Regions from separate parts of the Mesorhizobium sp. M0088 genome, predicted to be linked through region 1. Evidence: predicted binding sites of a transcription regulator. Region 1 holds the regulator's gene; each other region holds the start of a gene.
The links. Region 1 encodes PhoB, which activates phosphate uptake and scavenging genes when phosphate is short. Its sites were predicted from a motif close to TGTCATNNANCTGTCAT; they were not measured.
Positions count from the first base shown of each region.

Region 1 (7,347 bases):
CGGCCAGGGGTAGGAGTTGGCGAGCCAGACCGCACCCATGATGGCGCCGCAGGTGACGACTCCAAGCAGCGCCTCGGCCCAGATCGGACGTAGCGGAAACCGGAAACGCTTGCGCTGCACCCGCCCGTTGAACAGCCCAAACACCACGGCGAGGCAGGCGACGATCCCAACGACCCAGCTCCAGGTCGCGCCGATCGATCCCGCCGGCCCACCGCCCATCAGCTGAAAAGTGGCGTTAAGCGGCGCCACGGTCTGGCCTGACGTGACCCACCAGGCGGCACCGCGCCAGACCAGCAGGCCGCCCAGCGTCACGATAAAGGCGGGCACTTCGAGATAGGCGATGACGAAGCCTTGAAAAGCGCCGATCAACAGGCCGAGCGCCAGGCCGATGACCAGTGCCAGGACCCAGATCCACGGGTTGCCGAGTTCGAGCCCGACAAAGCGCACCAGGAAATGCACCTGGGCAAATCCCATCACCATGCCGATCAGGCCCTCGGCGGAACCGACCGACAGGTCGATGTTGCGCATGACGATGACCAGCACCATGCCGCAGGCCATGATGGCAACCGCGGATGTCTGCACCGACAGGTTCCACAGATTGCGCGGCGTGAGAAAGGTGCGGCTGTCGAAATCGAGCGGATTGACGCCAAGGCGCAGGCTGGAAATGACATGCAGCCCAATCCAGATGACCAGCAGCGCGCCGATCATGCCGAGCATGCGGGTGTCGATCTCGGTCGCCTTCAGGAACCGGGCGACGGCGCCGAGTTCCGACGCGCGCGCCGTATCGGTCTGCGGGTTTGACGTCGTATCGGTCATGGTTTCCTCCCACCGGCTGGCCGTCTGACGCGCATGCCGGAGCCCAGCCTAGAAGCTATCCGCATGATGCGGAAACAGAATTCTTTGAGAAAACGCCGCGGCTTTTGGGCCGCGGCGTTCAGATATTTCAAAGTGGTACGGATCAGTTGCAGGCCGCCACGGTGCCGGCGGCGACACCCGCGCAGACTTCGTCCTTCTTGATCCAGCCGGCGTCGATGACGACGTTGAGATTGTCCTTGGTGATGGCAACCGGGGTCAGGAACAGCGACTTGACGGTGTTGCCGCCCGGCGTCGTGAAGTCCTTGGCGCCGGCGATGTCGCTCGTCTTCTTGCCGTCGGCCAGTTGCGAGGCGATCTCGGCGGCATTCTTGCCGAGCTCCCGCGCGTCCTTCCACACCGACACGGTTTGCGTGCCGAGGGCGATGCGGTTCAGCGCGGCGTGGTCGCCGTCCTGACCCGAGACCGGCACGGTGCCGGCCAAGCCTTGAGCCGTCAGCGCCGCGACGACGCCACCGGCAGTGCCGTCATTGGCCGCGACCACCGCGTCGACCTTGTTGTCGTTGGCGGTCAGGAACTGTTCCATGTTCTTCTGGGCGTTAGCGGGCAGCCAGCCATCCGTGTAGGCTTCGCCGACATTCTTGATCTTGCCGCTGTCGATGGCTTCCTTGAGCACTTCCATCGAGCCCGAGAACAGGAAGTCGGCATTGGGATCGGCACCGGAGCCCTTGATGAAGACGTAGTTGCCTTCCGGCTTGACCTTGAACACTTCGCGGGCCTGCATGCGGCCGACTTCCTTGTTGTCGAAGGTCAGATAGAAGACGTCCTTGTTCTCGATCAGCCGGTCATAGCCGACGACCGGAATGCCTTCGTCCAGCGCCTTCTGCACGGCCGGGCCGATGGCCGAAGCGTCCTGCGCCAGGATGATCAGGGAATTAGCGCCCTGCGAGATCAGGCTTTCGACATCGGTAAGCTGCTTGCCGGGATTGGACTGCGCATCGGCGGAGATGTACTTGTCGCCGGCGGCCTCGATCGCCGTCTTCATGGCGGCTTCGTCGGTCTTCCAGCGTTCTTCCTGGAAGTTGGACCACGAAACGCCGACAACCTTGTCCTTCGCCTGCGCGACAGACGCGAGCGTCAGCGACATGGCGGCACCCGCCAGGATGGCGGCCGTGAATCTTTTCATATTATCCTCCCTGCGCCGCGTATGGCGCGACCAAACTGACCCGAGGGCCGGCACAGAGGCTCTATTTTTTCGAGCCTCGAAAAAATACTGGGCCAACGCCCGAACGCTGTCAACATCGATTCTGATGGATTTTGATGTCATTTCGAGTTTTTTTCGAGTCTCGGAATAAATAAATGACACGGCGTGCAGCTTCTGCCAGTATTTACCGGCGTCACCGACAGCGTTCCAGGGGCAGGAGGAACCGCGGCGACCGGGAGGATATGAAAGAACATGTCGGTCGGAATCCGCCACGACGATCTGCGCCGCCGCAACCGCGCCATGGTGATCGCGGCAGTGCGCCGCGCCGGACAGCCGTCGCGAACCGAGATCGCCGCGACCACAAGCCTCAGCCATTCGACCATCTCGGCGATTTCATCCGACCTGATCGTCGAAGGCATCCTGACCGAAAGCAAGCCGAGCGAGGCCGGCTCGCTCAAACGCGGCCGGCCGCAGGTCGGCCTCAGTCTCAATCCGGAAGCGGCCGCGGTAATGACCGTGGTGCTGTCGCTGAACTTCCTCTCCGTCGCCGTCATCGACTATGCCGGCCAGGTGATATCCGAGGAACAGCGCCGGCTGGACACGCTGACGATGTCGCGCGAGTCGCTGATCGGGGAATGCACGGCCATCGTGCGGCGCCGCCTGGCAGATCCCGACCTGGACGTGCGCAGCATCGCCCGCATCGCGCTGGCCATCCAGGGCATCACCGACACCCGTGCCCGCGCCATGCTGTGGTCGCCGATCACGCCGCACACCGACATCGCCTTCGCTGACATATTCGAAGACGAGTTCGGCATCCCTGCCATAATGGAGAACGACTGCAACATGATGGCGGTGGCGCTGCGCTGGCGCGACCCCGATCGTTACCGCGACGATTTCATCGCTATCCTTTTGTCGCACGGCATCGGCATGGGACTGGTGCTGAAGGGTGAATTGTTCACCGGCACCCATTCTTCGGGCGGCGAATTCGGCCACATGATCCATCGGCCGAACGGCGCGCTATGTCGCTGCGGACGGCGCGGCTGCGTCGAAGCCTATGCGGGCAATTACGCCATCTGGCGCAACGCCAGGCAGATGGGCGAGGATGCAGAACCCGTTGCCGATGTCAGCGACGCCGACATGCGCGCCCTGGCTGCCGCGGCCCGCGAAGGTGACGGACCCGAACGGGAAGCCTATCGCAAGGCCGGCGAAGCGCTCGGCTACGGCCTCGGCAGCCTGTTCGCGCTGATCGATCCGGCGCCGGTCGCCATGGTCGGTGTCAGCGCCGCCGCCTTCGACCTGATCGAGCCGGCATTGCGGCAAGCGATTGCCCAGACCGCCGGCGGCCAGCATTCCAAATCGATTTCCTTCGACACCGAGCCGAACGAACTGCCGCTGATCCGCGAAGGCTGCGCCATGCGGGCGCTGATCTTCGTCGATCAGGAGATTTTTGCGCCGGGCGTGCAGGCAAGATCCGGTTTCGGCGGCAAGAACGTGGCGTGAGTTCAAACGAGGGAGTTCAGTCCTCTCGGATGGCGTATCCGGCGCCACGGATCGTGCGGATGACATCAGGCATACGGCCATTGTTGACCGCCTTGCGCAGCCGGCCGACATGCACGTCGACCGTGCGCTCGTCGATGTAGATCGTCTCGCCCCAGACATTGTCGAGCAGCTGGCTGCGCGAGAACACGCGGCCTGGATGGCGCATCATGAATTCGAGCAGGCGGAATTCCGTCGGCCCAAGCCGGATCTCGCTCTTCTTGCGATAGACACGGTGCGACTCGCGATCGAGCACGATATCGCCGACCTTCAGCACGCTGGACAGCACTTCCGGCTTGGCCCGGCGCAGCAGCGCCTTGACCCTGGCCATGAACTCCGGCGTCGAGAAGGGCTTGACCAGATAGTCGTCGGCGCCGGTCGACAGGCCGCGCACGCGGTCGCTTTCCTCGCCTCGCGCGGTCAGCATGATGATCGGCAGCCGCTCGGTCTCGGGACGCATTCGCAGGCGCCGGCAGAGTTCGATGCCCGAAACCGCAGGCACCATCCAGTCGAGCACCAGAAGATCGGGAACGTTCTCCTGCAGCCGGATTTCGGCCTCGTCGCCGCGCGTCACCACCTCGACCTGGTAACCTTCGGATTCAAGATTGTAGCGGAGCAGCACGCCTAGCGGCTCCTCATCCTCCACCACCATGATGCGTGGTGCGATCATCGGCTGGTCACCCCTGTTATGCCGCTGGCGCGGACATTGCCGTCTCGTCCTGCTTCGGACGATTGGCTGGCAGCTGCGTGCCGGTCAAAACATAGTAGGCATTTTCGGCGATGTTGGTCACGTGGTCGCCGATCCGCTCGAGGTTCTTGGCGCAAAACAACAGGTGCGTGCACGCCGTGATGTTGCGGGGATCTTCCATCATGTAGGTCAGCAGCTCGCGGAATACCGAGGTGTATTTGACGTCGATGCGTTCATCATTGTTTCTGAGCGTGGCAAGCGCAGCCGCGTCAGCGGCGGCATACTCGTCGACGACCCCCTGCACCTGGATCAGCACCAGCTGCGCCATCGCGTCGATCGAATGCGAAAGGTCGTGCGGCGTAACGCTCAGCCCGACAGTGCCGACGCGCTTGGCGATGTTCTTGGCAAGGTCACCGATGCGCTCGAGGTCGCCGGCCATGCGGATCGAACCGACCACCGCACGCAGATCGTTGGCCATTGGCTGGCGCTTGGCGATCAGCGTGATGGCGCGATCGTCCAGCTCGCGCTGGCGTGCATCCATGATGGCATCATCGGAAACCACGCGCTGCGCCAGCGCATTGTCCGAATTGAGCAAAGCCTTGGTCGAGCCACTGACCATCGAGCGGGCGAGATCGCCCATGTCGCGGATCAGCTGGCTGATCTGCTCCAGATCCTCATCGAAAGATGCAACGGTATGTTCACCCATGATCTTCGTCCCTCATATGCCTGAGCTCAGCCGAACCGGCCGGTGATGTAGTCCTGGGTGCGTTTGTCGTCGGGGGTGGTGAACATCTTGTCGGTGGCGCCCTCCTCGACCAGATAGCCTAGATGGAACATCGCGGTGCGCTGCGACACGCGCGCTGCCTGCTGCATCGAATGGGTGACGATGACGATCGTATAGTTCTGGCGCAGTTCGTCGATCAGTTCCTCGACGCGAGCAGTGGCGATCGGGTCGAGCGCCGAACACGGTTCGTCCATCAGGATCACCTCGGGCGACACGGCGATGGCGCGTGCAATGCACAGACGCTGCTGCTGGCCACCGGAAAGACCCGTGCCAGGTTCCTGCAAACGGTCCTTCACCTCGTTCCAGATTGCCGCCTTCTTCAGGCTCGACTCGACGATCTGATCCATGTCGGCCTTGCGCTTGGCCAATCCGTGGATGCGCGGGCCATAGGCGACGTTCTCGTAGATCGACTTGGGGAACGGATTGGGTTTCTGGAACACCATGCCGACGCGCGCCCTGAGTTCGACGACATCGATGTTCTTGTCGTAGATGTCTTCTTCGTCGAGCGTTATCTTGCCGGTTACCCGCGCGGAATCGATGGTGTCGTTCATGCGGTTGAGGCAGCGCAGGAAGGTCGACTTGCCGCAGCCGGAAGGGCCGATCAGCGCCGTCACCTGATTCAGGCGGACGTCGAGATTGACATCGAACAGCGCCTGCTTCTCGCCATAGAACACGCCGACCTTGTCGCCGCGCATTTTGATCACTTCGTTCGACTTGGCGTTCATCTTATCGCCCACTGCGTTTTCAAGGGACTGTTCGGTCATGATGTTCATACCAAAATGCCTTTTTTCTACCAGCGCCGCTCGAACCGACGCCGAAGCACGATCGCGGTGATGTTCATGGCCATGAGGAAGACGAGCAGGATGATGATGGCGCCCGACATGCGCTCGACGAAGGCGCGTTCGGCCTCGTTCGCCCACATATAGATCTGCACCGGCAGCGCGGTGGCCGGATCGAAAGGCGTCGTCGGTGGATCGGCGACGAAGGCGACCATGCCGATCAAGAGCAGCGGCGCGGTTTCGCCGAGCGCACGCGCTAGACCGATGATGGTGCCGGTGAGGATGCCGGGTGCGGCAAGCGGCAGGATGTGCTGGAACACCATCTGCATCTTGGAGGCGCCAAGACCGAGAGCCGCCGAGCGGATCGACGGCGGCACCGCGGCAAGTGCGGCGCGCGTCGCGATGATGATCGTCGGCAGCGTCATCAGTGTCAGCACCAGGCCGCCGACGAAAGCGGCGGAGCGCGGCATGCCCAGGAAATTGATGAACACCGCGAGGCCGAGCAAGCCGAAGACGATTGACGGCACCGCTGCCAGATTATTGATGTTGACCTCGATAAGGTCGGTGAAACGGTTCTTCTTGGCAAACTCCTCCAGATAGATGGAGGCGGCGACGCCGATCGGCAGCGCCAGGAGCAACACGATTACCATCATATAAAACGAGCCGATGATCGCCACGCCCATGCCCGAGGTTTCCGGGCGGCTGGAGGCGCCGTAGGTGAACAGGCCGCTGTTGAAGTGCTCGGCCATCGCGCCCTCGGTCTTGAGCTTGTTCATCCAGGTGATCTGCTGGTCCGAGACCTTGCGTCGCGCTTCCTCGACACTGAGGTCGATCTGGCCCTTGAAAGCCGAGTCGAGATTGGCGGCGGCGAGGATGTTGACGTTGCGTGTCGTGCCGATCACGGACGGATCGGCGGCAACGATGTCGCGCAACTGGACGCGGGCGCCTTCCGACAGGAAGCCCTTGAGCTTCTGGATCATCGGCTTGTCATCAGGAGAGATGCCGAGCTTGGCCACAAGCGCGTTTTCGGCGAGCTTGGGATAATTTGCCTTGATCAGAACGCTCGGATCGGTTGCACGCTTGCCGGAAGGATCGATCACCTTCTCGTCGAACGAGATCGGCAGTGATACCGTCGTCTGCCAGAAGGCGGTGTAGCCTTTCGAGACGATGGTGATCAGCATGATTGCCAGGAACGCCAAGCCTACGGAAATCGCCACGACGCCATAGATGCGGAAACGGCGTTCGGCGGCGTAACGGGCCTTCAGGCCGATGTCGCGGCGCGGATGGGCCGCCGCCCTGACCATCGTATCCATGGAGATGTCGGTCATTCGTACTGCTCCCGATATTTGCGCACGATGTAGAGCGCGACGATGTTCATCACCAACGTCAGCGCGAACAGCGTCAGGCCGAGCGCGAAGGCGACCAGCGTCTGCGGCGAATTGAACTCGAGGTCGCCGGTGAGCTGGTTGACGATCTTGACGGTGATGGTCGTCATTGCCTCGAACGGGTTGATGGTAAGGTTGGCGGCGACGCCCGCCGCCAG
Region 1 is NZ_JAMYUI010000013.1:32,025-39,371, reverse strand. Features, by position in the region: gene NKJ67_RS16885 (sugar ABC transporter permease) at 1-816, opposite strand, end outside; gene xylF (D-xylose ABC transporter substrate-binding protein) at 959-1,999, opposite strand; gene NKJ67_RS16875 (ROK family protein) at 2,270-3,517, shown strand; gene phoB (phosphate regulon transcriptional regulator PhoB) at 3,534-4,223, opposite strand; gene phoU (phosphate signaling complex protein PhoU) at 4,240-4,947, opposite strand; gene pstB (phosphate ABC transporter ATP-binding protein PstB) at 4,974-5,798, opposite strand; gene pstA (phosphate ABC transporter permease PstA) at 5,816-7,132, opposite strand; gene pstC (phosphate ABC transporter permease subunit PstC) at 7,129-7,347, opposite strand, start outside.

Region 2 (7,347 bases), on a different contig from region 1:
GCCGACCTTCCCCACAAGGGGGAGGGTTGAGAAGCGCGCTTACGCCGACCGCACCGGGTCGAGCGTCACCTTGTAGAGTTCGTTGTCGTCGCGATCCATCAGCCGCACCGTTATCTGCTCGCTGGCGCCTGAAATATCGACGAGCCCGAAGAATTGCAGCCCGGCCGAGGGCGACAGGTTCTGTCCCTGTTCGGCGGTCGGCGCCTTGATGAACTTCAGCTCCGGACCGAACGTCATGTCGAAATCGTTGGGACCGAACGTGCCGGCATGGATCGGACCCGAGACGAATTCCCAGAACGGATTGAACTCCTGGAACTGCGCCTTGTCCGGGTTGTAATAATGCGCGGCCGTGTAATGCACATCTGCGGTGAGCCAGACGGTGTTGCTGATGCCGGCATTCTTTATGAAGCGCAGCAGGTCGGCGATCTCGAGCTCGCGCCCTTTTGGCAAGCCATTGTCGCCATTGCTGACCGCTTCGGCGCCAACCTTCTTGGTGCCGTCGTCCCAGACGACGAGGCCGAGCGGCATGTCGGCGGCGATGATTTTCCAGGTCGCCTTCGAATTCGCCAGTTCGCGCTTCAGCCATTTCGTCTGCTGCTCGCCGAGCATGCGCGACTGCGGCGTCATCTCATCCTGCATGTCGGGACCATTGGGGCCGCGATAGGAGCGCATGTCGAGGAAGAACACGTCGAGCAGCGGCCCATAAGCGATCTTGCGATAGACGCGGCCGGGCTCGGACGGTTCGTAGCGGATCGTTGTCATCTCGTGGAAAGCCCGCGCCGCGCGGGCCGCCAGCACGTGGATGGATTTTTCCGTGTAGCGGTTGTCGGCGCTGAGGTCCTTCGAATCCGACCAATTGTTCAGCACTTCGTGGTCGTCCCACTGGTAGAAGGTCGGGCAGATGGCGCTCAGGCCGAGCACGTTCCTGTCCATCATGTTGTATTTCCACTGGTCCCGGTACTCGTCCAGCGTTTCGGCGACCTTGCGCTTGCCGTCGATCAGCACGACGTTCTTCCACTTGCCGCCGCCGGGCAGGTCGACCTCGTCCTTCATGGCGCCGTCGGCATAGATGGTGTCGCCCGAATGCAGGAAGAAGTCGGGCGTGTGCTTGCCGATCGTGGCGTAAGTCTTCATGCCGGTCTCATCGATGCCCCAGCCCTGGCCGGCGGTGTCGCCAGACCAGGCAAAGCGGATGTCGCGCTTCGAGGCTGGCGCCGTCCTGAAACGGCCGGTGATCGGCTCCGAAACGGCGTTGATGTCGGCGAGATCGGCCGATGTCATGCGGTAGAAGATATCCTGGTCCGAAGCGAGGTCGGTGAGCAGCCGCTTGACCGTGTAATCGCCGGCCGGCGACGTGTCGAGCGGCGCCAGGCGTGTCGCATTGGCGAAATTTTCCGTCGACGACACCTCGAACATGACGCGCGACGGTCGGTCGGTGCGCGTCCACACCACGCCGCTGGTGGCGTCGACATCGCCGGACTGGACGCCATGGGTGAAGGAAGGCCGCTGATTGGCGCGCGAATAATAGGGCAGCGCCAGGCCGGAAACGCCGGCCAGGCCAACGGCGCCGGCGGAAGTGACGAAAGCGCGGCGGGTCATCGAAAGCTTGTTCACGGCTGTCTCCTGGATGGCTTGAACGGTGCCACCAAAATCCAGCGTCAATGTTTCAGGCGCATCTCGGGATGATGAAGGTTTGATAACAATGAACAGGGTAATCCCCCCTCGAGGGGGAGATGTCGCCAGAGGCGACAGAGGGGGTCGCCGCGCGTGGAGCGCTAACCTCCTTCTATCGCAAGAGGCCGAGCCCAGTCGGACCGACCCCCTCTGGCCGCTTCGCGGCTATCTCCCCCTCGAGGGGGAGATAGCGTCGCGCCTAAGCCGCTTGCGGCTCCGGATCGAACGCCGGCTTGCTGGTGTTGATCAGCAGCGAGATACAGGCGGCAGCGATTGCCGTCATGCCGGCGATCAGGAAGGCCAGTTCGTAATTGCCCTGCAACTCGCGCATGGTGCCGCCAAAGGCGGCGGCAGCGGCCGCACCGATCTGGTGCCCGGCGACGATCCAGCCGAACACGATCGGCCCGCTGCGGTCGCCGAACGCCTCGTTGGCGAGCCGCAGCGTCGGCGGCACGGTGGCGATCCAGTCGAGGCCGTAGAGCACGGCGAAGATGATCAAGCTGGTGGCCGAGAAGCCGGAATAGGGCAGATAGATCAGCGACAGGCCACGAATGCCGTAATAGACGCCGAGCAGCTTGCGCGGATCGTAGCGGTCGGTGAGCCAGCCCGACAACGTCGTGCCGATCAGGTCGAAGATGCCCATCATCGACAGCAGGCCGGCGGCCTGCACTTCGCCGATGCCCATGTCGCCGCAGAACGCGATCAGATGCGTGCCGACCAGCCCGTTGGTGGTGAAGCCGCAGACGAAGAAGGTGGCGAACAGATACCAGAACACCCGCGTGCCGGCGGCACGGCGCAGCGTCGAGAACGTATGCGCCAGAAAATTGCCCTGTGACGCAGGCGGAGTGGGCGGCACGTCGTCAGCCTCGGCGCCGTAGCGCACCATGCCGATCGATGCCGGCCGCTCCGGCACCAGCAGCCAGACCAGCGGTATCAGGGCAGCGGTCGCGATCGCGACCGCAATGACAACCGGCTGCCAGCCGCCCGACTGCGCCAGCGCGGCGATCAGCGGCAGGAACACCAGCATGCCCGAGGCGCTGGAGGCCGACATCAATCCCATGACAAGCCCGCGATTGGTCTTGAACCACCGGTTGACGATGGTCGCGCCGAGCACGCTGGCGACAGCACCGGAACCAATGCCCGAGAACACGCCCCAGGTGATGAACAGATGCCACGGCTTGGTCATCAGCAGGCTGAGCGCGGTCGAGCCCGACATCACCACCAGCGAGGCCAGCAGCGTGCGGCGAAGCCCGATGCGCTCCATCAGGGCTGCGGCAAATGGCCCTGTCAGGCCGTAAAGCAGGATGCCGACACCGGCGGCCAGCGAGATGATGTCGCGCCGCCAGCCGAAACTGTTCTCCAGCGGCAGCATCATGACAGAGGGTGCGGAGCGCAGGCCAGCCGCGACCAGCAGGCTAAGGAAGATCACGCCGACCACGACGAAAGCGTAGCGCTGGCCAAAGGGGCGGGATTGAGCTATCATGTTACTGACCGGTACGTTGCAGGTGGAGTATGTATACGTACCGATCGGTAACATTGTCAATCGAGCCACACGATGCCAACCGACAAAAATATTGATCTGACCATCAGCGACGATCATGCGTCGGCGCCGCCGAAAGCAGCCAAGAAGATCCTCGATGTGGCTTATGACCTGTTCTACCGGCGCGGTATCAGGGCGATCGGCGTCGACGAGATCGTCAAGCGTGCCGGCGTCACCAAGCCCAGCCTCTATCGCAGCTTTCCGTCCAAGGATGAACTGGCCGCCTCCTATCTCAGGCAGTACGATCTTGAATATTGGGAGCGTTTCGACGAGGCGGTTGCCGCTCATCCCGGCGACCCGCGCGCACAGATCAAGGCTTTCCTGACCCGCATCGGCAAGCGCACGCAAGTGGCGGACTATCGCGGCTGCGGCATGACCAACGCGGCGGTCGAATATCCCGACCACAGCCATCCGGCCCGTGTGGTCAGCGAGGCCAACAAACAGGAATTGCGCCGACGCCTGCGCGCCATGGCGGTTGCGATGGGCGCGCAAGACCCTGACACGCTCGGCGACGGCCTGCTGCTGCTGATCGAAGGCGCCTATATCAGTGGCCAGCTGTTCGGGCTCGGCGGCCCGGCGCAAGCGGTCGCCCGCAACGCCGACCTGCTGATTGAAGCGAGCTTGAAGAAATAACGTTTGGCGCTACGCTGCGGCAGCTTGCAACGGAGATTGACCGCCATGCGTGCCATTCTGATCCCGCTTGTTCTGGTCGGTCTGGGTCAGGCTGCGCAAGCCGACGGCATTTCCAGCGCCTACACCGATCTGGATTCGAAAAAGGATTGCGTGACCTACGCGCAGGCCGAGGAAGGCGACGGCGACTGGGCCGAACTCGCCTGTTCGGGCTATCGCGGCTATCCCGTACTGATAGCCTATGACGATGCCCGTGAATCGCTGTTCTACGGCTTTCCCCCCGGCGGCGACATGACAACGGTCTGGGAGAGCTTTTCGGGTTTCAATTCGTCCGGAGCCAAGATCGAATGGCGCATCGAAACCACCGGCGACAAGGCTGTGCCCTATGCAGCCATCCATCGCCGCTCGATCAGCAATCCCGAGGACGAGAAAAAGCCGACCGAGGTGCTGCTCGTCGCCAAGGTCGGCCAGATGGACGCCCGCGACGGCTGCACCGTCGGCCTGGTGCTGGCCACCGGCAATCCAACCGCCAACGATCAGGCGCGCAAGCTTGCCGACGACAAGGCACGCATCTTCGCCTGCGGCAAGGACAGGCGCACCGTCATCGGCAATGTGCCGGCTTTCGGCCGAGTGGATAACTGAGCACGGCGGAGATTGGGCATCGCACCCGTAGCTTCGTCATCCACGGGCGGAGCAAGGAGCGTAGCGACGCAGCGCAGACCCGAGGATCCATGCCGCGACATCAACACCGCCGCGGCGGTGCAGAATTCCGTTCCGCCGCACACGTCGCCTGGCGTCACGGCATGGATACCAGGGTCTCCGCGACGCCGCTTTGCGGCTGCTCCGCCCCGGTATGACGAAGTTGGGCTACTTGCTCGCCTTGGCCCGCTCGATCGCGTCGACGATCATCTTCTTGGCATACTTGGAATCGTGCCAGCCTTCGATCTTGACCCATTTGCCGGGCTCGAGATCCTTGTAGTGCTCGAAGAAGTGCTGCACCTGCTGGCGCGTGATGTCGGGCAGCTGGGTGTATTCGGTAACGTTCTCGTAGCGCAGCGTCAGTTTCGGCGACGGCACGGCAATGATCTTCTCATCCTGGCCGGCATTGTCTTCCATGATCAGCACGCCGATCGGCCTGACGTTGATGACGCAGCCCGGCACCAGGGCGCGCGTGTTGCAGACCAGCACGTCGATCGGATCGCCGTCGCCCGACAGCGTGTGCGGCACGAAGCCGTAATTGCCGGGGTAGCGCATCGAGGTGTGCAGGAAGCGGTCGACGAACAGCGTGCCGGCTTCCTTGTCCATCTCATACTTGATCGGCTCGCCGCCGATCGGCACCTCGATGATGACGTTGACGTCCTCAGGCGGGTTCTTTCCGCTGGCTATGGCTTCAATGCGCATGGCTTAAATCCCTCTCTCGATGGGAGATCGATAGCGGGCGACGCGTCATGGTGCAATGCGGCGAATGGTGCTGGCTGAGATCGGGAGAGGCAATGGCCGAAAGGCCGGGCTGTCATTCCCAGACGAAAGCAACCTTCTTGAGCGCCTTCTGCTCGAAGATCTCGACGCCCTCGGCTACATCGCGGCCGCCGGCGCCGGCATAGAAGGCGAGTGCGTTCTGGTTGTCTTCCAGCGCCCACACGACCATGCCTTTCAGCCCGTGATCGGCCAACCGCGCCTTGGCTGCCGAAAACAGGCGGCTGCCGAGCCCGATGCCCTGATATTCCGGCCGCAGGTACAATTCGTAGATTTCGCCTTGCTGCCTGAGTTCACGGGCGCGGTTCTTGCCGATCGTCGCATAGCCGGCAATCTTTCCGCCGATCTCGACCACCAGAACAGTGGCGGCGCGGCGAATCGCATTTGCCCACCAGTCGGCACCTCGACGGTTGATCATCGATGTCAGGGTGCGGTGCGGAATGATGCCGGAATAGGCGCCGCGCCAGGCCTCCAGATGCACCTCGGCGATGGCACTGGCATCGCGCGGGTCGGCTTTCCGGATGTCGATCGTCAGCGTATTCATGATTTGTTAACCATAAACCCGCATCGCCCGATTGCAAGAGTCCCGGCGGCCCGCCGGCTGCTTTCTCACAGGCGATCATGACACTGATGACATCAGGCAAAGCCTGCTTGAAAACGCGCTCAGCCGAGGCGGATGGCGTGGGCTTTCGAGAACCGGAGCGGAGCGTAGCTTTACACGTGAGCACCGGCCTACGCCGGCCGAAGCCTGCCTGCCAAGCCGCTCATGAGTGAGTGCTTCGGCCGGCGAAGGCCGGAAGCGCAGAAAACCGCGTCAGGCGTCCAACTGAGTAGCGTTTGCAGGCGGGCTTTCAGATTTCGACCAGATGGTCGTCAAGTTCGTTGCTGTCGCCCACTGTGACCGGGAAATGCTCGGCCAGCACCGCACCCACCTGCTCGATCGCCTTGACGAAGCCATCGGCAAGCCGGTCGTCGCCGGCATGCGCGGTAAGGTCGCGCACGACACCGTCCCAGACATGCTGGCCGACCTTGGCGTCGATGCCCGAATCGGCAACCACTTCGGCATAGCGCTCAGCGATCGAGACGAAGACCAGTACGCCGGTGCGCGCCGTGGTGCGGTGGACGTTGCGGGCAAGGAACTGCTTGCTCGCGTTGGCGTGCGCCGCCTGGTAGCGCAGCCGCCTCGGCACCAGATGGATGCGCAGGCCGGGCAGCGCCCACAACAAGGCCAGCACGCAGGCAAGCGCCAGGAGCTGGGCGAGGACGAAATGCGGCAGCCGGATCGACAGCCACCAGGCCTCCAGACCGTAGCCGACCGCCAGGCTGACGATCAGCATGCACACGGTCGCCATGAAGGCGGCCGGGAAGAAATAGCCGTCGCTGGCATGCGCCACGACGCAGTAGATCTCGCCGTCGGTTTTCTCCTCGGCGGCGCGGATCGTGGTTGCGATGCGCTCATGATCCTGCGGGCTGATTGGTCGTGTTGCCATGATATGTCTCACCAGCTTCCTGAAGAACCGCCACCACCCGATGAGCCGCCGCCACCGGAAAACCCGCCACCGCCGCTTGATCCCGAAGACCAGCCACCACCGGAGCTCCCCGACGACCAGCCGCCCGAAGACGAACCCGTTGTCCAGCCACTGCTGCCCGAGTACCCGCTTGGCCCACGGCCGTAACGAAACGTCATGCCCAGCCATCTGTACACGCCCGGCGACAGCTTCGTGCCGAACATCGGCGGCAGGAACGCCATCGCCAACCCGCCGAAAAACATCGTCGCCCACAGGATCAGGAACACGGCAACGATCGGATCGATGGACGTGCCGTCATCGGCGGGATTGCGCTTGCCTCGCGCTTCCAGTTCTTCGGGATTGCCCTCCAGCACCATGACCATGTCATCGACGGCTTTGCTGATGCCGCCGGAGAAGTCGCCGGCGCGGAAGGCCGGCACCATGTCATTTTCGATGATCAGCTTGGTGTGCAGGTCGGTCAACGTACCTTCCAGCCCATAACCGACCTCGATGCGCATC
Region 2 is NZ_JAMYUI010000004.1:56,967-64,313, reverse strand. Features, by position in the region: gene NKJ67_RS06155 (alkaline phosphatase D family protein) at 40-1,599, opposite strand; gene NKJ67_RS06150 (MFS transporter) at 1,874-3,157, opposite strand; gene NKJ67_RS06145 (TetR/AcrR family transcriptional regulator) at 3,230-3,847, shown strand; gene NKJ67_RS06140 (hypothetical protein) at 3,893-4,486, shown strand; gene ppa (inorganic diphosphatase) at 4,712-5,245, opposite strand; gene NKJ67_RS06130 (GNAT family N-acetyltransferase) at 5,358-5,864, opposite strand; gene NKJ67_RS06125 (TPM domain-containing protein) at 6,172-6,810, opposite strand; gene NKJ67_RS06120 (TPM domain-containing protein) at 6,819-7,347, opposite strand, start outside.
Region 2: NKJ67_RS06155 (alkaline phosphatase D family protein) is a predicted target of PhoB. The motif match lies at 1,686-1,702, and genes of this name have one in related genera.

Region 3 (7,347 bases), 150 kb from region 1:
ATCTTTCTCAACGCGATGACGATCGTGTTCATGTTGCTGCTGTTGGTGACGAGCAACGGCCACAGATACTGCGTCCAGCCATAAATGAAGAGGATGACGAACAGCGCCGCGATATTCGTCCGCGACAGCGGCAACAGGATATCGAAGAAGAAGCGCCACGGCCCCGCACCGTCAACACGCGCCGCCTCCACCAGCTCACCTGGAATGGTCATGAAAAACTGTCGAAACAGCAATGTGGCGGTGGCGGAGGCGATCAGCGGGATGATCAGGCCGGCATAGGTGTCGATCATGCCGAGATCGACCATCACCTTGTAGGTCGGCAGGATGCGCACCTCGACGGGAAGCATCAAGGTGATGAAGATCAGCCAGAAGAAGGTCATGCGCAGCGGAAAGCGGAAAAATACGATCGCGTAGGCCGACAGGATCGAGATGAAGATCTTTCCCACCGCGATGCCGAGCGCCATGATCGTCGTGTTGAGCAGCAGCCTGCCGACGCTGACGCCGCCGATACGGCCGACACCGCCGAACAGCGCTTCGGTGTAATTGTTCCAGAACTGATCGCCGGGCAGGAGCGGCAATGGCGGCCTGAGGATCGTTTGCAGCGTCTGCGTCGAGGCAACGAACGTGTAGTAGATCGGGAAAGCAACGATCAATATGCCGAGGATCAGCACGGCGTGGGCGATGACGGTGCGGAGCGGTGACTGGCCGATCATCGCTCGCCTCAGCCGTAATGGACTTTGCGTTCCACATAGCGGAACTGGATGGCCGTGAGCGAGATGACGATGACCATCAGGATGACCGACTGCGCCGCCGAGTCACCGAGGATCAGATTGACGAAGCCGTCATTGTAGACCTTGTAGACCAGCGTTTCAGTCGTCTTGCCCGGACCGCCCCCGGTGACGGCATGGACGATGCCGAACGTGTCGAACAGGGCATAGACGGTGTTGACGACCAGCAGGAAGAAGGTCGTCGGCGCAAGCAGCGGGAAGACGATGGTCCAGAATCGCTTGGTCTCGCCGGCGCCGTCCATGGCCGCCGCCTCGATCAAGGCTTTCGGCACCGCCTGCAGGCCGGCGACGAAGAACAGGAAATTGTAGCTGATCTGCTTCCAGGCAGCGGCGGACACCAGCAGGATCATGGCGTGGGTGCCGTTGAGCAGTGGATCCCAGGCGATGCCGAAACTTCTCAGCATGTAGGCCAGCGACCCGATCGACGGGTTGAAGAGGAACAGCCACAGCATACCGGCGATCGCCGGCGCCACCGCGTAGGGCCAGATCAAGAGCGTGCGGTAGAGACCTTTGCCGCGCACCACCTTCTCTGCCATGACCGCAAGCAGGAGCGCCACGCACATGGCGACGATGGCGGTCGCAAGGGAAAACACCACCGTGACCTTGATCGAGTTCAGGTAGGCCGGATCGGCAAGCACTTTCCTGAAATTGGCGAACCAGACGAACTTGGTCCTCAGTCCGAACGGATCCTGCCTGAGCATGGATTGGTAGAACGCCTGACCGGCCGGCCAGTAGAAAAACACGAGCGTGATGGCCAGTTGCGGCGCCACCAGCAGGTAGGGAAGGATCTTGTTGGGAAACACGACGCGAGGGGTCATGGAGCCACTCCGAGGTGATGAGGCGGGCGGCACGATGTAGCATCCCTCTTCGCCAAGATGGCTTTGACGAGCGTTTCGGATTCATCGACCGTTGGCGAAATCGCAAAGGACGGCAAAACTCCCCTCGCCGAGGGGAGATGCCTGGCAGGACAGGTGGATGCGCCGTAGAGCAAGGACCTGCGCTCGCTCTAATTCCCCAGCGCTTCCTTGATCGCCGCATTGCCACGCGTAACCGCATTGTCGAGCGCCTGCTGCGCGGTTTGCTGGCCGGCGAGCATCTTTTCGAACTCCTCGTTCTGGATATCGCGCACCTGCGGCAGGTTCGGCAGACGTACGCCCTTGGAATTGTCGGTTGGCGCCTTACCCGTCATCTGCAGGATCGGGGTCTCGCGACCGACGTTCTTGTCATAGAAACCGGACTTCTTGGTCGCTTCATAGGCGGCAAGCGTTACCGGCAGATAACCCGATTTCTGGTGCAGGTATTCTTGCACCTCGGTCTTCGACAGGTAGGCGAAGAAGGCCGCGACGCCCTTGTATTCCTCGTCGGATTTATCAGCGAAAATCCACAGGCTGGCGCCACCCGGCGTCGTGTTCTGCGGTGCGCCCTTGGCGTCGCTGTCATAGGGCAATTGGCCGATGCCGTAATTCATGCCGGACTTGACGATATCGCCAAGGCCGCCGGAGGATTCGGTCATGATCCCGCATTCGCCGGCGAGGAAGATCTGCTTGGCTTCGGAGGTGCGACCGCCATATTTGAAAGTGCCGTCCTTGGCGAGGTCCGCCAGCGCCTGGAAGTGGTTGACGAAAATCGGCGCATTGATCTTGAGCTCGACATCGCCGCCGGCCAGACCGTTCTGCTGGGTGGCCCATGACACGTCATTCCAGGCCGCGAAATTCTCCAGATGGATCCAGGTCAGCCAGGTCGAGGTGTAGCCGCAGGCGGCCGCGCCGCTCGCCTTGATCTTCTTGGCGTCTTCCCACACCTCGTTCCAGGTCTTGGGTGGGCTGTCGACGTCGAGACCAGCCTTCTTGAAGATATCCTTGTTGTAATAAAGGATCGGCGAGGAGGAGTTGTAGGGGAAAGAGAGCATGGTGCCGTCAGGCTTCGAATAATAGCCGACTATGCCTGGCAGATACTGGCTCTTGTCGAAGGTCATTCCAGCGCTGGTCAACACATCGGCTGCCGGCTTGATTGCGCCTTCGGCTGCCATCATCACGCCGGTGCCGACGTCGAACACCTGCATGATGTCGGGCGCCTGGCCGGCGCGGTAGGCGGCGATGCCGGCATTCAGCGTCTCGGGATACGTGCCTTTGAACACCGGAACGAGTTCATAGTCGCTCTGGCTGGCGTTGAAATCTTTGGAGATCTTGTCGACAACTTCGGCATTGGCGCCAGTCATGGCGTGCCACCAACTGATCTGCGTGACAGCAAAAGCGGAGGTTGAGGAAAGCAGCATAAAGGTGGCGGCAACACCGGCCGCGAAGCCGAAGGACTTCATGTTTCATCTCCCGTTTGTCATTGGCGAAAGGGGCACTCCCGCAAAGGCAATATGTGTCGCTCATGACAATCAGACAACGGTTTTGTTGCAGATCGACGAACTTCACCCCTTTACCTCACGCCACCTCGCCCCCGCTTGGACGCATGGAAAGCCACACGGTTAGCCGGCTTAGCGCGACGACAAGCGCCAGGAACCACCGTCGTAACTGCCAAGCTGCCTTTCGGGGTGGCAGCCTTGATTGCAGCCGCTGCAACCCGAAGAGACACGCCAAGGTTGCAGGCGACTTTATCGATCCCTCAACGGCAACGCGCTACTCAATCCTGCTGCCCTGTTTATTTCCAAAGATCAGGTGAAATAAAATGCTGACGGTCTACAATTGTATCGTCAACGAACACGATCTGAGACTGGTCGCACTCGCCGCGCTGATCTGCGGAATTTCCTGTTTCTCTGCCGTCAACCTGCTTCATCACATAAGCCGCTCCACCGATCGGAACCGGCTTGCCTGGCTGATGATCGCGGCCACTTCGACCGGCTTCGGCATCTGGGCAACGCACTTCATCGCCATGCTCGCATTCACACCGGGCATACCCAGTGCTTACGATCCCGCACTTTCCGTGCTTTCGCTCGCTGCTTCGGTCACTCTGACGGCAGCCGGCATGTGGATCGCCACCTTGCGGAATGAGTTCGACTATCATCTCGTCGGCGGCGCCGTGCTGGGCGGCGGTATCGCGGCCATGCACTACATCGGTATGGCGGCGTTCGAGGTTCAGGGCCGCATCGAGTGGAACCTGTTGCTTGTCGCCGTTTCCCTTCTGGCCGGCGTGACGCTCGCGGCGCTGGCGCTGCGTGTCGTGCAGCGCCGTCCCTCCTTGAAGGCGACATCCGGCGGCGCGGTGCTGCTGACGCTGGCAATCTGCACCCTGCATTTCATCGGCATGGGTGCTGTCTCGATCTTCCCCGATCCCTCGATCGTCATATCCGAATACACGATCGAGCCGACCTCGCAGGCTTTCGCCGCCGCTGCCGCCACATTGGTGATCCTGGTCCTGTCGGCATCGGCGCTGTGGATCGATTTGCGCTTCCGTCGCCAGAAGCTCGAGGTCGACCGCATGCACGGTCTGGCCAATGCCGCCGTGGAGGGGCTGATCGTCTGCGACGGCCACCGCATCATCAGTGCCAATGACAGCATGGCGACATTGACGGGCATCGCAACAGCGACGCTGAACGGAATGCAGCTTGGCGATCTCTTCGGATCCGACATGTCGGGCTTCGGCGAACAGCCGCAGGAGGCCGAATTGAGCGGCCGCGATGGCACGAGCATTCCTGTCGAGCTGATCGCCAGGAGCATCGACTATTGTGGCAAGCCTCACAACGTGGTTGCGGTCCGCGACATTCGCGAGCGCAAGAAGGCGGAACAGGAGATCCTGCGCCTTGCCCATTTCGATCCATTGACCGGACTGGCCAATCGCCGCAGCTTTTCCGGCCGGCTGGAGACGGAAATTGCTGCGATGGGCCGGACCAGGAAAGGCGGTCAGCTTGCGCTTCTGCTGCTCGATCTCGACCGGTTCAAGGAGGTCAACGATCTGTATGGGCACGGCGCGGGCGACGCCATGCTGCAGAAGGTTGCGCATTGCGTTACCGGCATTCTTCGTCAAGGACAGATGGTGGCGCGGCTGGGCGGCGACGAATTTGCCATCGTCGCGCCGAACCTGACCGACCCGTTGGAGGCGGGCCGTATCGCCAACGCCGTGCTGACTGCCATGCGCGAGGAAAACCGGCTCTCGGTCGGCGGCGGCCTTGTATCGGCCAGCATCGGCATTGCGCTGTATCCATCGGATGCCGAAAACCAGGCCAGCCTGATAAGCCACGCCGATACCGCGCTCTACCGGGCCAAGACCGAAGGCAAGGACACCTACCGCTATTTCGAAGCTTCGATGGGGGCCGAGGCCCGCGACAAGCGCGTGATGGAGCACGAACTGCGCCAGGCGGTCGCGCGCCAGGAGTTCTACCTCGTCTACCAGCCGCAGAAGGAGATCAGCAGCGGGAAGATGGTCGGTTTCGAAGCGCTGGTCCGCTGGCGGCATCCGACGCGCGGCGATGTCTCGCCGAGCATATTCATCCCGGTCGCCGAAGACAGCGGCGCCATTGGCCAGATTGGCGAATGGGTGCTGACGGCCGCCTGCGAGGAAGCCGCCCGCTGGGAAAATCCGCTGACGGTGGCCGTCAACGTTTCGGCGGTGCAGCTCCACAACACGAATTTCAGCCGCAAGGTCCACGAAACCTTGCTGAATTCCGGCCTGGCGCCCGGCAGGCTCGAGCTTGAGATCACCGAGACGGCGCTTGTCAAGGACATGCCGCGGGCATTGGCCACCTTGCGGCAGGTCAAGGCGCTGGGCGTGCGCGTCGCCATGGACGATTTTGGAACCGGCTATTCCTCGCTCTCCAACCTTCGCGCCTTTCCCTTCGACAAGATCAAGATCGATGGCTCATTCATCAAGTCCGTCGACAAGAACGGCCAGGTCGCGGCGATCGTGCGCGCCGTCCTGGGACTTGGACGCGGGCTCGGCCTGCCGGTTCTGGCGGAGGGTGTCGAGACGCTCGGCGAACTGAAGTTCCTGGACGCCGAAGCCTGCGAGATCGGCCAGGGCTACTATATCGGCAAGCCGGCTCTCATCGAGGAATTCGGCGATCTGACCGGCGTCGTCGCACCCGCTGCCGGCAGCAAACCCGCCAGCCTGCGCGACAGAAGCGTTCTGGCCTTCGCGCCCGCACCCGCGCTAGCCACACGCTAGACTACAGGCTCTCGGGCTTGAGTGCCGTCTCGACCAGCCGCCTGGCGTCCGGCCCCGACCATTCGGCCGGGCCGTTCATGTGGGCGATCAGGCAGCCCTCGCCGTCGATCAGCATGGTGACGGGAAGGCCTAGCGCCAAGCCGCGCTTCTTGAGGTCGTTGAACAGCGTCATCGTCGAATCCCGGTAATAGCCGAGCGTCGCGACGCCGGTATCGCTGAGGAACTTCTTCGGCTTCACATCGTCGCCGGCATCGACGTTGACGGCGACCACTTCAAAGGAGTCGCTGCCCTTTTCCTTCTGCAGCGCATCGAGCGCCGGCATTTCGGCACGGCACGGCGCGCACCATGTCGCCCACAGATTGAGCAGCACCGTCTTGCCGGCATGATCGGCAAGCGTCATCGGCTTGCCGTCCGGACCATTGAAGGCAAGGCTCTTCAGGGATTGAGGCGGATCGGCCGGCAAAAGTGCCGCAACCTCACCGGTGGCCGACGCCGCGACTTTCTTGGCGCGGTCGCTCTTGGCCGCGCAAGTCACGTCGTCCCTGCTGTCACCCACGGCAGCTTGTGCCGGTGCATTGTTGCCAGACCGGCTCTCGCTGACATATACCGCGACCGCGCCCGCCAGCGCGCCCGCCACCAAGGCGGCGAGGATCAGGCGCGGGGCCGGGAAGAATCTACTACCGTCTGCCATTTTCTCAAAACTGCTCCGAAGCACGGGTTATAGCCATGAGCGACAAGAAAACCAGCAACCAGATGTGGGGCGGACGTTTTGCCTCGGGTCCGGCCGCGATCATGGAAGCGATCAACGCGTCTATCTCCTTCGACCGCAAACTCTATGCGCAGGACATCAAAGGCTCGATCGCCCATAGCGAGATGCTAGCGCAAACGGGCATTATTTCGGCGGCCGACCAAGAAAAAATCGCTGACGGGCTGAACACGATCCTGAAAGAGATCGAGGCCGGCAGCTTCGAGTTTTCGACACGGCTCGAAGACATCCACATGAACATCGAGGCGCGCCTCGCCGATCTGATCGGCCCGGCGGCCGGCCGGCTGCACACCGCCCGCTCGCGCAATGATCAAGTCGCGGTCGATTTGCGGCTGTGGGTCAAGGATGAATGCTTTCGCGTCGCCGAGGCGTTGAAAGGGCTGATCGAGGCGCTGCTGGAGCGGGCCGAGGAGCATGCCGCGACCGTGATGCCGGGCTTTACCCATATGCAGGCGGCCCAGCCGGTGACCTTCGGCCATCACTGCATGGCCTATGTCGAGATGTTTTCGCGCGACCTGTCGCGCGTGCGCGATGCGATCGAGCGGATGGATGAAAGCCCGCTCGGTGCCGCCGCACTTGCCGGCACCAGCTTCCCGATCGACCGCCACCGGACCGCCAAGGCGCTCGGCTTCCGCGAGCCGATGCGCAATTCGCTCGACAGCGTCTCGGATCGCGATTTCGCGC
Region 3 is NZ_JAMYUI010000013.1:177,510-184,856, reverse strand. Features, by position in the region: gene ugpE (sn-glycerol-3-phosphate ABC transporter permease UgpE) at 1-713, opposite strand, end outside; gene ugpA (sn-glycerol-3-phosphate ABC transporter permease UgpA) at 722-1,606, opposite strand; gene ugpB (sn-glycerol-3-phosphate ABC transporter substrate-binding protein UgpB) at 1,795-3,105, opposite strand; gene NKJ67_RS17590 (EAL domain-containing protein) at 3,465-5,897, shown strand; gene tlpA (thiol:disulfide interchange protein TlpA) at 5,899-6,588, opposite strand; gene argH (argininosuccinate lyase) at 6,624-7,347, shown strand, end outside.
Region 3: ugpB (sn-glycerol-3-phosphate ABC transporter substrate-binding protein UgpB) is a predicted target of PhoB. The motif match lies at 3,168-3,184, and genes of this name have one in related genera.

Region 4 (7,347 bases), on a different contig from region 1:
GTTCCTTTCAATCGTCAGATTGGGAAACAGCGCGTAGGACTGAAACACGATGCCGTAGTCGCGTTTTGACGGCGGCAGCGTTGAGATATCCCTGCCCCCCTGGCGGACGACGCCTCTGGTCTGCAGGTCGAGGCCGGCGACGGCGCGCAGCAGCGTGGTCTTGCCGCAACCCGAAGGGCCGAGAAAACAGATGAATTCGCCTTCGTTGATGTCGAGCGAGATGTCCTTCAGCGCATGGAACTCGCCGAAGGCCTTCCAGAGATGTTCGATCTGCAGGTAGGCCGTGTTGCCGGCAGCGGTCATGGGATGCACCTCGGCCAGCGTTGCCGATAGATCAGCGACGGGTTCGTGTCTCATTTTGACCATCCGGGAAGAGTTACGAGAAGGGCGCCGCTCTGACGGCGCCCTGTCGAAATGCTCTGCGTCTAGCTCTTGGGCTCAGACTTGGCGTCGTAGCGCTTCGTCCACTCGTCGAGAATGGCCTTGCGGTGGTTGGCCGCCCACTCGAAGTCATTGTCGATCATCTTGGACTCGATATCTGCGGGCAGGAATTCGACCGGCTTGGCGACATTCGGCATAGCCAGAACCGCATAACCTACATTGTACATCTCGTTGGCCTCCTTGCTGATCGACCAGTCGAGCAGCGTTTTGGCGGCTTCGAGATTTTTCGTTCCCGCAACGATCGCGGATGCCTCCATGTCCCAGCCGATGCCTTCGGACGGGATGACGATATCGAGGGGGGCGCCCTCCTTCTTCGATTTCGCGGCGCGGAACTCGAACGAGATGCCGATTACGGTTTCACCGGCGGCGGCCATTTTGCACGGCTTCGAACCAGAATGCGTGTAGGCATCAATATTCTGATGCAGGGCGTCCATATAGGCCCAACCATCCTTCTCGCCGAACAACTGCAGCCAGCTCGATACATCGAGGAAGCCGGTGCCGGACGAGGCCGGGTTCGGCATCACGATGTGACCCTTGTATTCCGGCTTGGTAAGATCTTTCCAGCTGGTCGGCTCGGTGAGGCCAAGCTTTTTGCCCTCCACGGTGTTGAAGCAGATCGAAGCCGCCCAGGCGTCCATGCCAACCCAGGCCGGTGGCGTGTCCTTGTCGACAAACTTCGGCTTGAGCAATTCGACGCCTTTTGGCGCATAGGGCTCAAGCATGCCTTCGGTCTTCAGCACCAGAAGCGATGTAGCGGCAAGGCCCCAGACAACGTCGGCCTGCGGATTGTCCTTTTCGGCCAACAGCTTGGCGGTAACGACACCCGTTGAGTCGCGGACAAAGTTCAGTTTGATGTCGGGATGGCTCTTTGTGAAAGTCTCGGCGTAGCGGGCGAGATCTTCGGCTTCAATGGCGGTATAGACTGTCAGTTCGGAGGTTTCGGCAAAGGCGGCGGATGACATCAATGCCGCGGCGAAGGCCATTGCGATAGTTGCGTTGCGCGATTTCATGCTCAGTTCCCCTTTGATTGTTGGCACATTCTGCGATGCACTGTGACGATCGCGCCGGTGGACATTGCGGCCCTGTAGCGCTTGTGGATGTCGTCGTTGGGTCAACTCTGGGGATTGGTGATCGATAAGTAAAATCTATTTATTTTATGACAGGCAAACTTCTACTGATAGTTGTCATGGAACTGTCGCATGCCTGTTGCGGCCGCGATTCCGCGCTTGCGAAAGCCCACGATTGGCAACGGAGACGGTTATGGTCAGCCGAACGAAACGCCCGTTGTCTGTGCCCGCAAACGCGGGTCGGACGAGCGGACAGTCACCACCAGATCGCCCCCCCTCGCCCGCAAGCCCGCGTCGATTTCAGGGCATTCGAGCTCGCGGTCGGTGCGCACGGCCTTCATGGTCAGGCCGCCAGCACGGCGGTCTCGAGGATGTCGAGCGCACGATCGAGATCAGCTTTCGAAATGACCAGCGGCGGCGACAGCGTCAGCACATTGCCCTGGCTGACCTTGAAGCTCAGCCCCTGCCCCAGGCAAGCATAGAAGACGCGTTCGGCGAGATCGCGCGCCGGCTCGCGCGTATCGCGATCCTCGACGAGCTCGACGCCGACCATCAGTCCCCTGCCCCTGACGTCGCCGACATGGGGCGAGCGCGCCATCAGGTGCTGCATACGCTCCAGCATGTGCCGGCCAAGTTCGGCCGCGCGTTCGACCAATCCTTCCTCCAGGATGATGTCGATCGTCGTCAGTGCGGCGCGGGTCGTCACCGGGTTCTTCTCGTGGGTGTAGTGGCCGATCGCGAAGCCACCGGTGACGTCGAGGTCGCGGCGCGCGATGACGGCGGCGATCGGCAGGATGCCGCCGCCGAGCGACTTGCCGAGGACGACGATGTCGGGCGTCACATCATCATGCTCGTGGGCGAAGAATTTTCCCGTCTTGCCCAGCCCGGTCGGGATCTCGTCGAAGATCAGCAGCGTGCCGTGCCGGTCGCAGGCTTCGCGAACCCGCTTCCAGAAACCGGGCGGCGGCGGGTTGGGCGTCGCCCGCATCGGTTCTGCGACGACCGCCGCCACGTCCTGTTCGCGGCCGAGCACATAGGCGATCATGTTGGCGCAAGCGAGCCCCGAGGTTTCGAGGGAATCGTGGCCATAGGGACAGCGATAGCCGTCCCAGGGTGCGACGTGCTCGGTGCCGGTCATCATCGGGCCTGATATGTGCGAGCGGAAGGTCGCCTCGCCGCCGACGCTTGCAGCGCCGAAGCCGGCCCCGTGGAACGCATCCCAGAACGACACCGTCTTGAAGCGGCCGGTCGCGGCGCGGGCGATCTTCAGCGCGACCTCGATGGCATCCGAACCACCGGTGGTGAACAGCACCTTGCCGAGATCGCCGGGCGCCAATGCCGCCAGCTTCTCCGCCAGCTCGAGGGCGGGCTCGCAGGTAAAGCGGCGCGGCGCAAAGCAGAGCTCATCGAGCTGCTTTTTGATCGCCGTGACCAGCCTTGGATGGCCGTAGCCGAGGTGATGCACGCTGTTGCCGTGGAAATCCATGAAGCGGCGGCCAGCGGTGTCCTCGATCCAGATGCCTTGCGCCTTCGCGATGGTCGAAAGGCAGGGGCTGGACAGACTCTGGTGCATGAAGGCAGCCGCGTCGCGATCGAGCAAGCCGCGGATCCGCGGATCGTCCTGCCCGGCATCCCATCGGCCGCGAGCCGCTGTGGTGTTGGAATCGCCTTCGGTGTGCACAAGCTCTTTGATCGCGGCCATCATGGTCTCCGAAACGCGAATGAGGGAGCGGCGAACGCTCCCTCCATTGTTTATCCGTCAATGCCGCCCGGTCAGGACCAGGGCAGCGAAAATGTCTTCACATTGGTGTAGCTCTTCATCGCCTCGATGACGCCTTCCTTGTAGCCATTGCCCGAATCCTTGATGCCGCCGAAGGGCGACATCTCGATGCGGTAGCCCGGCACTTCCCAGATGTTGACGGTGCCGACCTGAAGGCCGGCGATGTATTTCTGCATGCGCGGAAAAGAGTTGGTGCAGACGCCCGACGACAGGCCGAAGGCGGTCGAGTTGGACAGTGCGATCAGCGCATCATCGTCGTCCGGCGCGCGAACGATCGGGATGATCGGGCCGAACGTCTCCTCCATCACCAATTCGGATGTGTGAGGAACGCGATCGACGACGATCGGCGGCAGCAACGCGCCCTGACGACCCGGATTGTAGAGGATTTCGGCGCCCTGCTCGGCGGCCATGTGGACGCGGGCTTCGAACAGCGCCGCCGCCTTCTCGTGCACGACGGTGCCAAGGTCGGTCGAGCGGTCCATCGGATCGCCGAAGCGGATTTTTTTCGCCCGCTCCAGCACCAGCGGCACGAAGCGGTCGGCGACGCTTTCCTGAACCAGGATGCGCTTGACCGCGGTGCAGCGCTGGCCGGAGTTCTTTGTCGCGCCGGCGACGGCCAGATCCGCGGCTCTGGCCAGATCCTCGTCGGAGAGATCGTTGAGGATGATCAGCGGGTCGTTGCCGCCGAGTTCCAGCACCTGGCGCTTGTAGCCGGCGGTGCGGGCGATCATCTTGCCGACCGGCACGCCGCCGGTGAAAGTGATCAGGTCGATATTGTCGTTGGTGATCATCTCGTTGCCGATGTCTGCGGGCCAGCCGGTCACCACCGACAGCATTTCGGGCGGCAGACCGGCTTCATAGAGAATGTCGGCCAGGAGAAGCGCCGTCATCGGCGTCAATTCGGTCGGCTTGACCACCACGCAATTGTTGGTGGCGATCGCCGGCGCCACCTTGTGCGAGACCATGTTGAGCGGGTGGTTGAACGGCGTGATCGCCGAGATCGCCTTCAACGGCTCGCGGGTGGTGAAGATCTTGCGCGCCTTGCCGTGCGGGGTGAGGTCGCAGGAGAAGATCTGGCCGTCATCCTGGATGCACATCTGCGCCGACAGCGTGAACACGTCATAGGCACGGCCGACCTCATAGAGCGAGTCCGTCTTGGAGATGCCGAGCTCGAGCGTGATGAGATCGGAGATTTCTTCGCGGCGCGACGCCAATGCCTCGGCGGCGCGGAACAGGATCTGCTGACGCTCGTAGCGCGTCAGCTTCGATTTGTAGCTGGCGGCGATCTCGAATGCTTTTCGCGCGTGCTCGGCACGCCCGGCCGGCACCGTGCCGATGACGGTGTCGTTCCAGGGGTAGCGCACCTCGACGACGCCGTCGGCATCAACTTTCTTGCCGGCAATGCGCATCGGCTCGTGGCGGACTTTGATGGAAGGGTCGAGCTTGGTCATGTGAGTTTTCCCGGTGCTCGGAGAGCACATTGATCTTTGTCGGCGAGACCATCGCGTCTTTGCAATGGCTTCCCCCACTCCGTCGCCGCTTCGCGGCGCCACCTCTCCCCCCTCCGGAGGGAGAGGAAGGGAGCCAAGGCCGGCGAGCTCAGCGCCCTTCCTCTCCCCCGTCGATCGGGGGAGAGGTGGCCCGAAGGGCCGGAGTGGGGGTCGGCCAGCGCCATCATGGACGGCGACACGCCCTCCCGGCGATCCAACTCACTCAGCCCGCCAGTGCCGCCGCCATTGTGGCGTAGTAAAAGGCGTCGAAGTTTCTCAACACAGGTTCATCAGGCAATTCCGGCAGCACACGATTGACGATGAACGGCACCTCCTGCTCGGTCAGCCCACCATGCGACCGTAGCGGTTCGTTCAGAGCCGCCAGGTCATGGCGATGTTCTGAGGTGCCGATCGTCTTGTTCTCGGTCGAGATCAGCACGATGTCGCCGATGCGATCTGCCGGCAGCTCAAAGCGCTCGCACGCCGTCGGGCTGTCGACGACCAGCATGATGCCGTCGATCTTCGCCAGCCGGGCCATGATGCCGGCCTGATCTGCGCCATCAGGCAGATAGGCGGTGGCAAACGAGCCGAGCGCGCCGTGATGCACGACATAGGGGTCGGTGATCGGCAGGATGACGCGGGCGGCGTCCTTGCCCAGCCACTCGTCGAGAAGGTCCTGGACATAGACGACGTCGGGCGAACCGTCCGCCTTGTGCTTGGGCTTCATGCCGTGGTCGGCGGTGACGACGATCGCCGCGCCCAGCGCATCAAGCTCGGTCAGGTATTTGTCGAACATCTCGTAGAAGGCGTTGGCCTGCGGCACGCCCGGCGCGTATTTGTGCTGCACATAGTCTGTGGTCGTCAGGTACATGATGTCGGGACGGAACTCCTTCAGCAGCTGGACGCCGGCGGCAAAGACAAATTCCGACAGTTCGGCCGAATAGACCTCCGGCACGGGCAGCCCAAAATGTTTCGAGGCATTGTCGATGCCGTGCTCGGCCCTGGTGGTGGTGTCGGATTTTTCCGCCGAGAAGCACAGCGCGCGGCCTTCATCGAAGGCAAGGCCCTTGCCAAGCAAAGCACGCAGTTTGTCCTTGGCGGTGACCACGGCGACCTTGGCGCCGGCATCATAGAAGGCCTGGAAGATGGTCGGCGCGCGCAGGAAGCGCGGGTCGTTCATCATCACTTCCTTGCCGGTCTCGCGCTCATAGAGATAGTTGCCACAGATGCCGTGCACCGACGGCGGCCGGCCGGTGGCGATCGACAGATTGTTGGGATTGGTGAAGCTCGGAATGACCGAGTGCGCAAAACGCACCGTGCCCTTCTGCTTGATCCTGACCAGAGCCGGCATCAGCCCGGCCTCGATCGCCTCGTCGAGATAGGCAGGCTCGCAGCCGTCAAGGCAGATGGCGATGGCCGGCACACGCGGCCAGGCGTAGGTGCGACCGTTGACCGCGACGTTGATGGGAGACATCTGGTTCATCTGATATCCTCGAGATCGGCCGCTTCAGGCGGCGAGTTTGGCGCGTTCGGCGAGTGCCGCGGCGGGTGGAGCGGCGGTGTCGACGCCCATTTCATGCAGTGAAAAAGCCGCCGCCTCGACGACGCGGCGCATGACATGTTCGTCCATCTGGCCGATGCAGCCGACGCGGAAGCTATCGACGGCGGTCAGCTTGCCCGGATAGATGATGAAGCCCTTGTCCTTCATCAGATCGTAGAAGCGGTCGAAGGCGAAACTGGCATGGGCCGGGTTGAAGAAGGTGACGATGATCGGCGACAGCCAGCGATCCCCGAGCAGTGTCTCGAAACCGAGGTCGCGCATGCCGGCCACCATGACGTCGCGGTTCCTCGTATAGCGAGCGCCACGGCCGGCGACGCCGCCTTCGGCCTCGTGCTGGCGCAGTGCTTCGAGGAAGGCAGCGACGACGTGCGTCGGCGGCGTGTAGCGCCACTGGCCGGTTTTGTTGAGGTGCGCCCACTGGGCGTGGACATCGAGCGACAGCGAATGGCTCCTGCCTTTGGCAGCCTCCAGCTCGCTCTTGCGGGCGATGATGAAGCCGAAGCCCGGCACGCCCTCGATGCATTTGTTGGCGGACGAGACCATCGCCTCGTAGCGGATCTCATTGACGTCAAGTGGGATGGCACCGAAGGCGCTCATGGAATCGACCAGCAGCTTGCGACCCTTGGCATGGACGGCTTGCGCAATCTCGGCGACCGGATTGAGGATGCCGGAGCTGGTCTCGCAATGGATGGCGATGACATGGGTGATATCAGGGTCGGCCGCGAGGGCCGCCGCCACCTCGTCGCCGCGCGGCGGCAGATAGTCGCCCTTGTCGATCAGCGTGTAGGCGCGGCCGAGATACTGCATGGTCTGCGCGGCGCGCAGGCCGTAGGCGCCGTTGGCCAGCACCAGAACCTTGCCATCTCTGGGCACAAACGAACCCAGCATCGCTTCAACGCAGAAGGAACCGCTGCCTTGCATCGGCACGCAGTCGAACTCATCGTTCCTGTCCCCGGTCAGTGCCAGCAGGCGGCGACGCATATCCGATGTCATGGCGCGGAAGTCGCC
Region 4 is NZ_JAMYUI010000010.1:90,315-97,661, reverse strand. Features, by position in the region: gene NKJ67_RS14055 (putative 2-aminoethylphosphonate ABC transporter ATP-binding protein) at 1-303, opposite strand, end outside; gene NKJ67_RS14050 (putative 2-aminoethylphosphonate ABC transporter substrate-binding protein) at 426-1,451, opposite strand; gene pbfA ((R)-1-hydroxy-2-aminoethylphosphonate ammonia-lyase) at 1,852-3,210, opposite strand; gene phnY (phosphonoacetaldehyde dehydrogenase) at 3,282-4,739, opposite strand; gene phnA (phosphonoacetate hydrolase) at 5,002-6,261, opposite strand; gene NKJ67_RS14030 (2-aminoethylphosphonate--pyruvate transaminase) at 6,286-7,347, opposite strand, start outside.
Region 4: NKJ67_RS14050 (putative 2-aminoethylphosphonate ABC transporter substrate-binding protein) is a predicted target of PhoB. The motif match lies at 1,624-1,640, and genes of this name have one in related genera.